DNA from 3 places in the Shewanella sp. SP2S2-4 genome. Region 3 is predicted to be linked to each of the others. Evidence: predicted binding sites of a transcription regulator. Region 3 holds the regulator's gene; each other region holds the start of a gene.
The links. The regulator LexA, encoded in region 3, represses DNA repair genes until DNA is damaged. The targets are predictions, from matches to a motif close to TACTGTATNNNNATACAGTA.
Positions count from the first base shown of each region.

Region 1: the regulator LexA is predicted to act here: its motif matches at 1,288-1,307, upstream of Q4Q54_RS12715 (DNA topoisomerase III).
Region 2: the regulator LexA is predicted to act here: its motif matches at 2,141-2,160, upstream of dinG (ATP-dependent DNA helicase DinG).

Region 1 covers NZ_JAUOER010000014.1:28,129-31,415, reverse strand. Annotated here, with positions in the region: gene Q4Q54_RS12715 (DNA topoisomerase III) at 1-1,275, opposite strand, end outside; gene Q4Q54_RS12710 (hypothetical protein) at 1,442-1,729, shown strand; gene purF (amidophosphoribosyltransferase) at 1,939-3,287, opposite strand, start outside.
Region 2 covers NZ_JAUOER010000002.1:6,787-10,073, forward strand. Annotated here, with positions in the region: gene Q4Q54_RS01915 (DNA polymerase II) at 1-2,046, opposite strand, end outside; gene dinG (ATP-dependent DNA helicase DinG) at 2,184-3,287, shown strand, end outside.
Region 3 covers NZ_JAUOER010000007.1:62,320-65,606, reverse strand. Annotated here, with positions in the region: gene plsB (glycerol-3-phosphate 1-O-acyltransferase PlsB) at 1-1,266, opposite strand, end outside; gene lexA (transcriptional repressor LexA) at 1,427-2,047, shown strand; gene Q4Q54_RS07715 (cell division inhibitor SulA) at 2,044-2,556, shown strand; gene coxB (cytochrome c oxidase subunit II) at 2,959-3,287, shown strand, end outside.

The DNA of each region.
Region 1 (3,287 bases), on a different contig from region 3:
GGTTTCACTGTAACAATAGGCTGGATAAAACTGGGCTAAGTACTGGCGGGCAACATGAAGATATAACTGCCTCTCACGCTGACTCAAGCTGGATAAGTTAGCCGTCTTCTCGGTAGGAACAATGGCGTGGTGGGCATCCACTTTTTTATCATCCCATGCCTTGGATTTAAACCGTGGTTCGGGGGCATCGGCGCCTTGCAATAACTCAGCGGCACCGCTGCTAATCGCCTTAAGAACCGACGACGCTAAGCTATGTTGCTCGACGGGCAAATAACGGCTGTCGGAGCGAGGATAGGTAATGAGTTTATGGCGCTCATACAAACTCTGGCAGGTATCGAGCACGTCCTTAGCACTCATGCCAAACCGTTTTGCCGCATCAATTTGAAGCGCGGACAAGCTGTAGGGCAATGGCGGATTCTGTTTCTTGTCCTTAGCCACTAATTGAGTCACTAAGGCAGGTTTATCACTGATGCGACTCACCACATTTTGCGCTAACCCTCTGGCTAGTACTCGCCCTTCTTCGTCCATATACGGCTGACAAGCTTCGCTGGGTTGCCACTTAGCACTGAAGGCTTCCTGCTTTTCGGTCGCCAAATGCGCTAGCACTTCATAGAAAGGTTTAGATTGAAAATTGGCAATCTCTTCATCACGGCGCACCACTAGCCCGAGTAAAGGCGTTTGCACTCGCCCGACGGACAATACGCCTTGATAACCAACCTTTTTACCTTGGATGGTATAAGCGCGCGTCATATTCATGCCGTAGAGCCAATCGGCACGACTACGGGCTAAGGCCGATGTGGACAAAGGAATAAATTCGCGATTACTGCGCAGCTGCGTTAGCGCCCGTTTTACGGCTTGTGGGTTTAAGTCGCTGATCAGTAAACGCTGAGTTTGATGTAACTTGTCACCCCTCACGCCAAGATAGGCAATCACTTCATCCACGAGTAACTGCCCTTCACGGTCGGGATCGCCCGCATTGACCAGCATGTTGGCTTGTTTGACTAATCGTTTTAGCACTGTGAGTTGACTGCGAGTTGCGGCCTTAGGTTTTAGTTGCCACTTGTCTGGAACTATTGGCAAGTGCTCGAATTTCCACGACTTAAATTCGGGATTATAGGCATCAGGTTCTGCTTGTTCGAGCAAGTGACCGACACACCAAGACACGCAATCGCCATTGGCGGCTTCAATAAATCCATCGCCTTTTTTATGGGGTTTAGGCAATACATCGGCAATGGCCCGCCCTAGGCTAGGTTTTTCAGCGATATAGAGGATCATACAAACACCAAGCACTGGATATAATTACAGTATAATTTAGCCCAAACGCCCGTTGAGTGCAAATTTCTGTGACAAACCGAGCTTAAATACCAAAGCTAAAGTGTAAATTCAATTGCGAATAGTTCTCAACAACTACTAGAATGCACTAAATTTTAGAGGAGTGGCTATGAGACAGTTTGCAATAAATGCGCGGCAGGCGATGACAATCAGTCCAGCATTGATATTAAGATTCAATCAGTTACTGCTATTCCATAGCCTGATGTTACTCGCGATAAGCATGCTCACCAGCACTTGGCTGGGACAAATGAAAATCATCAACATGCCTTTAGCTTGGGGATTCATGCTAGTAATGCCCATTGCGGTGAGTTTATCGCTACTGCTAAAACACCAAGTCACCCGCCATAGCTTAAGCAGCTTATTCGGGGTGTGGATGCTGCTGTGGATCTGGGGATAAACACGACAAAACCTATGGCTGAAAAGATCAGCAGCCTCGCTGCTCCAACAATGGATTGAGTACTCGGATGTCGAGAACAAACACTCATAGATGTTCCCCCCTCGCCCAATCGCGATACCTTTCCCAAGTGGCGGTTAACGCTCCATAAAAAAGCCATAAAAAAAGCCAATGACATTATCACTGGCTTTTTATCCGCCTAACGTTTCACCTTATGGGTGACAGACGTTATGCAGCTCTAAATTAGTACCGATATCTTTGTTACGATCCGCTTTAGCATCGTCATTACGCAGTTGCGTCAAGTGATCTAAATACGCTTGATCCACATCGTTAGTGATGTAATGACCATCAAAAACTGAGGTTTCGAAACGTTTAATCGCTGGATTTTCCATTCTTACTGCTTCGATTAAATCAGGTAAGTCTTGGAAAATAATGCCATCGGCACCAATTAACTTGGCGATTTCATCGGCATCACGGCCATGGGCGATCAACTCGTTTGACGTTGGCATGTCGATACCATATACGTTCGGGAAACGAATTTCCGGCGCGGCAGAGGCAAAGTACACTTTCTTGGCACCCGCTTCACGGGCCATTTCGATGATTTGCTCAGACGTCGTACCGCGAACGATAGAGTCGTCCACCAGCAAGACATTTTTGCCTTTGAATTCAGTGTTAATCGCATTCAACTTGCGACGCACTGACTTCTTACGTTCCTGTTGACCCGGCATGATAAAAGTACGGCCAATATAACGGTTTTTCACAAAACCTTGGCGGTACGGTAAGTCCATGCAACGGGCAATTTCTAGCGCGATATCGCAAGAGGTTTCAGGAATAGGGATCACCACATCGATGTCGTGATCGTACCATTCTTTCTTAATCTTCTCGCCAAGCTTAGCGCCCATGTTTACGCGACTGGCATAAACAGACACTTTATCGATAGTCGAATCTGGACGGGCAAAATAAACGAATTCGAAGATACAAGGGGCGTAGCTAGGTTCTGCTGCACATTGACGGGTATACAGCTGACCATCAATTGACACGTAAATCGCTTCACCTGGCGCCACATCACGCATCACTTCAAAACCGACGGCATCGAGTGCCACGCTTTCAGAAGCGACCATATATTCAGTACCCGTTGGCGTTTCGTGCTTACCTAACACCAGAGGACGAATACCAAATGGGTCACGGAACGCGACTAAGCCTTGGCCGATGATCATAGCCACAACCGCGTAGGCACCACGAGCTTGTTGGTGTACGTTAGCGACCGCATCGAACACTTCTTCCGACGTCAGGGTCAAGCTAGTGGTTTTTTGCAGTTCGTCGGCCAACAGGTTAAGCAACACTTCAGAATCCGAAGTGGTGTTCACATGGCGACGTTTTTTGATCAGCCCTTCGGCTAATTCGACTGTATTGGTTAAGTTGCCGTTGTGGGCTAAAGAGATCCCAAATGGCGAGTTAACATAGAAAGGCTGCGCTTCAGATGCGCTTGAACTGCCCGCAGTTGGATAACGCACATGGCCAATACCTGCATTACCTTGTAGGCGTTGCATGTGTTTGACTT
Region 2 (3,287 bases), on a different contig from region 3:
TTTGCGCGCTAAGGGGCTCCAATCACTGCGCACTTGTTCCATACCTTTAAAGGTGAGCTCAAGTTCATCGTTCGCATTGCGCCACGCGCCAACATAACGTTTTTTACTGCCTTCTAATGAGCCTCTTAAAGTTGGCATAAAGAACTGCTCGTAATGCCGCTCAAACTGTAACTCGAGAAAACTCTCAACTTGGTGATCAGCACAGATCTTAGCCTGCCACTTCGCATTGATATCTTGCGCCAGACTGTTACCCAAGGCGTTAATGTCTGAGAGATCAGGCTCGCTGCCAAGCCAGACAAAGGTCGAATCCGTATCGCCATAAATCACTTGATAGCCCATCTCTTCTATCCATGCACGGGTTTGTTTCATGATTTGATGGCCACGCATCGTGATCGAACTTGCCAACTTGGCATCATGAAACACGCAGCCTTGAGAGCCTAAAACCCCATACAACGAGTTCATGATAATTTTTATCGCTTGGGATAACGGCGCATTGTGCTCACGCTTGGCCTTTTCGCGCTGCTCGGATAGGGTTTGAATTAGCTTAGGTAAAATAGGCTGTTGCCGACTGAAACGGCCGCCGAGAAACCCCGCAACACATTCAGAGTCAGGCAACTGCAAGCCCTCAATCAATCCCTTAGGATCGATCAAAAAGGTGCGAATAATGGAGGGATACAAGCTTTTAAAATCGAACACTAAGATGTGTTTATAAAGACCCGGCACAGAATCCATCACGTAGCCGCCAGGACTTTCAATGCCCTGACTCACAGGCTCTGCTGGAGCGACATAACCCACGCGATGTAGATGCGGTAAATACAAATGATTAAACGCCGCCACCGAAGCCCCTACCCGTCCCAGTTCTAAACCTGTCAGTTCGGCACGCGCGAGGGCAAAATCCCACAATTGAGTGTGAGTAAAAATATCCCACACTAGGCGGCTATCGGTAAGATTGTAATGCGCTAAGGCTTGTTTATCTGTCTTAAACAGCTGGTCAATTTCTTCAACGCGATTATCGACGTTATGAATGGCCTTGCCTTCACCTAATAATTGCCGCGACACAAATTCAAGCGAGAAACGCTCAAAGTGATAAAAAGCCGCCTTAAGCCAATCGATACCATCGAGTACCACACGGCCCGGTAAGACTAAGGTTTCTGGGCGAAATTTATTATCAACCTTCCAATCGAGCTTAGCGCCACCGCGGCCAATGGTGAGTGGAATACGGTGTAATAATGCACGGCGTGACAATAGCGCGAGATCGAAGCTCACCACTGACCAACCGATAATAAAATCAGGATCAAACTCATGGAACCACGCGATTAATCGATGAATAAGTGCAGCTTCATCGACCACCCATTCAATATACTCGGGGGCGTTTGATTCAGCTTCGCCCACCATGATCACTTTTTCATAAGTCTGCTTGAGGCTGCCTTGCCCCTCGGCTTGGCTACTGTCTTGACCATATAGCGCAACCGAATAGAGTAAACCCTCAAAGCTGCATTCAAAATCCAGTGAAATACAGCGTAAATTCACCGCCATTAAGGGGGCAATACTCTTTGCCCGCTCGGCGATAAACACGGGCAGCGAGTTAGCCACAAGACTGTCGCTAGTCGGCGCGAGTATGTTACTCGTCGCAGAGAAATACCCTAAAAATGCCACATCCAGCGCCACAAACCGCTCGATTAAATAACGCTGTTCGGGTCGAATATCGGCTTCAAATAAGGGGATGTCAGCATCTTTAGCGATACGCTGTAAGGTACGTAAACTATTGCTCGATTTGGCATAAACACCACTGACAGCGCCGCCTTTAAAGCTTTTGAGTGCTAATGGCACAAACCGCAATGCTTGACCCGGCGTTTGTAACTGTAGAGCCGCCACATCCGTTTGATGGCAAAAACAAATGTGTTCAGTACCTTGCACTTCCACCAGCACAGGGCCTTGAGCGGTCGCCAGATAATACTGCAATACTAAATTCCCATGACGATGAATCGCATGGCGTGTTAAGACTCGACCTTGTACACTAACGGCCGCGGCAGCCTCTGGCTTCATCGCATGGGTTCCCAAATCGCATAGCTTGTCAATTTAGATGGTTCCTCAATTTAAATGCCGCCAAATGGCAGAAAAGTTTCTTAGGCTATGCAATCACTGTTATTATGTACAGCATTAATTCGATAAAGTAGTGACGCATGTTACCTGACAATGTAAAAACCCAGATCCGCGCCATCTATAAGGATATCGCTACCGCCTTGCCTAATTTTAGGCCGCGCCGCGAACAAAACTATATGGTGGCGGAAATCTCTAAGACCCTCGCCGGCGACTATGACAAAGATAGACGCATTATCGTGGTTGAAGCAGGGACAGGTATCGGTAAATCATTGTCTTATATACTCGGTACCATTCCACTGGCATTAGCGAGCAAGAAAAAAGTCTGTATCGCCACCGCGACCGTCGCCCTGCAAGAACAGTTACTGCATAAAGACTTGCCCTTCTTCCTTGGGCAATCTGGCTTAAATTTCCGCTTTGGCCTAGTCAAAGGTCGACAACGTTATGTGTGTCTATCGAAACTGGCGATGCTCATCGGTGACGACAACAGTACACAAATGGCCATGTGGCAAACTAAGCCTGACAATAGCCAAGTGGCTATGATGCATGGCCTGTTAAAAGACTATAACGAAGGTCGCTGGAACGGTGAAATCGATACCTTAGCCGTGCCGCTGCCCGATCATCTGTGGCAACAAATCGCCTGCGACAAACACAGCTGTCATCGCCAAGTCGCCAGCCACAGAAATTGCCCGTTCCATAAAGCCCGTGAAGATGTCGATACCTGGGACGTGCTCATCGCCAACCACAGCTTGTTATTTGCCGATTTAGAATTAGGTGGCGGCGTGATTTTGCCCGATCCAGAAGACGTGTTTTATGTTATCGACGAGGCACATCACTTACCCATTGTGGCGCGGGACTTCTCCAGTGCGCAGGCCACGCTGAGGGGCGCCTGTGACTGGCTCGAAAAAATTGGCAAAACCTGCGCTAAGTTACAAAACCAAATAAAGAGCAACAACATCATTGCTCCCGCGCAGGCGATGCAAGATCACTTAGGCGATCTTATCGCCCAGCTCAATCAAGTGGCCCACTACTGCGATACCCAGACTAAGCACTTTGCTAATCCTGAAAACCGTCTGCGTTTTGAGCACGGCAAACTGCCTGACTCATTACTCATTCTGGCTGAAAACCTTGCAGTGACCTCTAATCTTGCCCTCAAACAGTTTAATAAAATGCTGTCACTGTTGGCA
Region 3 (3,287 bases):
CAATGTTACCGGACGCTCGATACCGCGCAGCACGCTGTTCATCGTCATAGCAATCATGCCGGTTTTTGGCGCCAATAGACGACCGGTACGTGAGCGGCCGCCTTCGGAGAAGTATTCCACCGAATAACCTTTAGCAAACAGTTGGTCTAAATACTCACGGAATACTGCGGTATACAGCTTGTTGCCATTAAAACTACGGCGGATAAAGAAGGCACCACCGCGACGAAACATAGGTCCCGCGGGCCAGAAGTTGAGGTTAATACCAGCAGCAATGTGCGGCGGAACCATGCCTTGATAATACAAAATATACGATAACAGCAGGTAATCCATGTGGCTGCGATGGCAAGGTACATAAACGATCTCGTGACCATCATGGTGCAGCTGGCGAACTTGCTCGGCGCCTTTAATGTTGATCCCGCTGTAAAGCTTGTTCCACAACCAAGTTAAGAAACGCTCGGCAATACGCACTAAGCTATCTGAGTAATCGGCAGCAATTTCATCGAGATACTCAATAGCCGTCTCGCGCGCTTGGGTCTCAGAAATCTTTTTGTTGGCCGCTTCTTCTTGAATCGCTTTACGCAAGGACTCGGATTTGAGCAGCGAATGAAACAGTGCTTGGCGATTTGGCAGCACAGGCCCTGTCATCACCTTACGTTGACGGCGGAAATGCACCCGCGCGACCCGCGCTAATTTATGGGCAATCCCCATGTCAGTGCCGTGTTCGTCGGCCATGTATCGCAGAGATACCGCATTTGAAAACTGTACGAAGTTATGTCGACCTAAGAATAAAATCATCAAGCATTTGCGCAGCCAAGTCGGGTTTTCCCGCTCAAACACAGCCGCCTTCATAGTGTCGTCTTCTTTCCCTGGCGTGCGGCCCCAATACAGGCTCACGGGCACTAGTTGAATGTCTAATTCAGGGCGTTCCTTATGCACGGCCAACAAACGCATAAAGCATTCGAGGAAAGGCTCGTTACCGGCACGCTCACCAAACAGCGGCTTACGCCCTTGAAGGCAGACAACCCGAGGCGCAATCACACCATTTGCCACTAAAGGCTCATAGGGGCTCGGTAGTCCTAACTTAGCCGTTATTTCACTCAGGGCAGCGATGTCACTCAGCGATTCCGTTTTCATCACATAAGCAAGGGGTCTGGAGGCATCCAGATTCAGATCGGCAAAGGGATCCTGAGGCACAACAATAGTGTGCACTAAGTGTTTTTGGATCCAGCGTAATGATTTCAACCAAAGAGAGTCGTGTTTAGGCATTATTCTTATGCAATTAAGTACGTTTACTAGCCCGGTAGAATACCAGACTATGGGTAATATTCGCTAATTCTCTCCAACATAGCTAAAAAGTGGTTAATACTTGCGCTGCAAATAATACTGTATATACTAACAGTAACTGTATAGAAAAACAGGAAACACCATGAGACCTTTGACGCCACGCCAAGCTGAAATTTTAGAGCTAATTAAACGAAATATTGCCGATACTGGCATGCCACCCACACGGGCAGAAATCGCGACCCGTTTAGGTTTTAAGAGCGCCAATGCGGCTGAAGAGCATCTTAAAGCGTTGGCGAAAAAGGGCTGCATTGAGATCATGCCGGGCACTTCGCGGGGCATTCGCCTACCTGCGGAAGTCGAAGATTTAACTGAAACAGGTTTACCACTTATCGGTCAAGTGGCTGCTGGCGAACCTATTCTTGCCCAAGAACATGTCGAACAGTACTACCAAGTCGACCCGAGCATGTTCCATCCCGCCGCCGATTTCTTACTGCGGGTTAAAGGCGACAGCATGAAGAATATCGGCATTCTCGAAGGAGATTTGCTGGCAGTTCATAAAGTACAACAAGCTAGAAATGGTCAAGTGGTTGTCGCGAGAGTCGACGACGATGTCACTGTTAAACGTTTCGAAAAAAAAGGTAATGTAGTCTATCTACACGCCGAAAATGAAGACTATTCCCCGATTAAAGTGGATTTAGGCTATCAAAGTTTAACAATTGAAGGACTCGCCGTCGGTGTGATCCGTAATGGAGATTGGCTATGAACAAACTACTTGGCAATGCACCCCGCCACCCAGGCTTGTGGCTCGATGAAGTCCGTGATGCCGACTATGACTGGCACCATGCACCTATCGCCTGCATGCCAACGAAGACTCAAGGTCGCCAAGAATTAATCCATCTAAGCGCGCAACTCGCCCAGTTAAGCCAACAGGGCCGTTGGTTAGTGCTCATCAACCCGCCGAGTATTGGCTACAAACAAATGCTCGCCAATGCAGGCGTGCGTATGGACAGAGTCTTGCTGGTGCACGCTAAAGATGAAGTCGAAACCCTGTGGGCGATGGAAAAAGCCTTAACAAGTGGTACGTCCAGTGCAGTTATTACTTGGACCCAATCACTGGATGCACGCGATAATCGTCGCCTGCAAATCGTGGCTAAAAGTGCTCGCGCCATGGGCATAGTGCTTGAAGACGTAAACAGTCACTTACATGGCGACGTACGCATTGAGCAAGGCAATCTCTTCGGCCAACAATCTTTTTTTAGCGCTGTACATTAAATATTCATTTATTTTTTTACCTTGAAAGCCGCCTCGCCTATGAATGTGAGGCTTTTTTTTGGCAATTTTTCAGACAATTAGATAAATAAGTGATCTTGATCAATATTTAAACAGCAAGTATGGTTGATTTAGTCGGCGATGATATATCGCCGCCCGTGGCAAATAAATCGAGCCGTAATCGAGTTCAAAATGCCACTAAAAATAGAGAACAGATTTATTTCAGTCGTATGTGCCAGCGTGGCTAATACCAGCAGTAACAATACTTAATTAAAAGTAACAGCCGCCAACGCACGTTGAAGTCAAAAACGCTTTTTTGGGAACTGAAGAGTTTGCATAGAGTTGAGACTTACTGTGTTGCTCTTCTTTGTAGTTGCTATTCGCAATTGGCAGAGGAGAAGTCTTGTGAAGCAATTGTTGTATTGTTTACTCGTGGTGTTATTCGCACCACCGTTGGCCGCCGCGGACATGCGGTTCAACATGACCCCTGGCGTAACCGAGATCAGTGGCAAGGTTTATCACTTGCACATGACCATCTTGTATATCTGCTGCGCCATTGGCCTTGTGGTCTTTGGCGTGATGATTTACGCCATGATCAATCACAGAAAATCCAAAGGCGCTGTCGCGTCGCACTTTCACGAAAGCACTAAAGTTGAAATCGCTTGGACGATTCTGCCATTTATCATTTTGATCTTAATGGCGATTCCAGCGACAAAAACCTTAATTGCGATGGA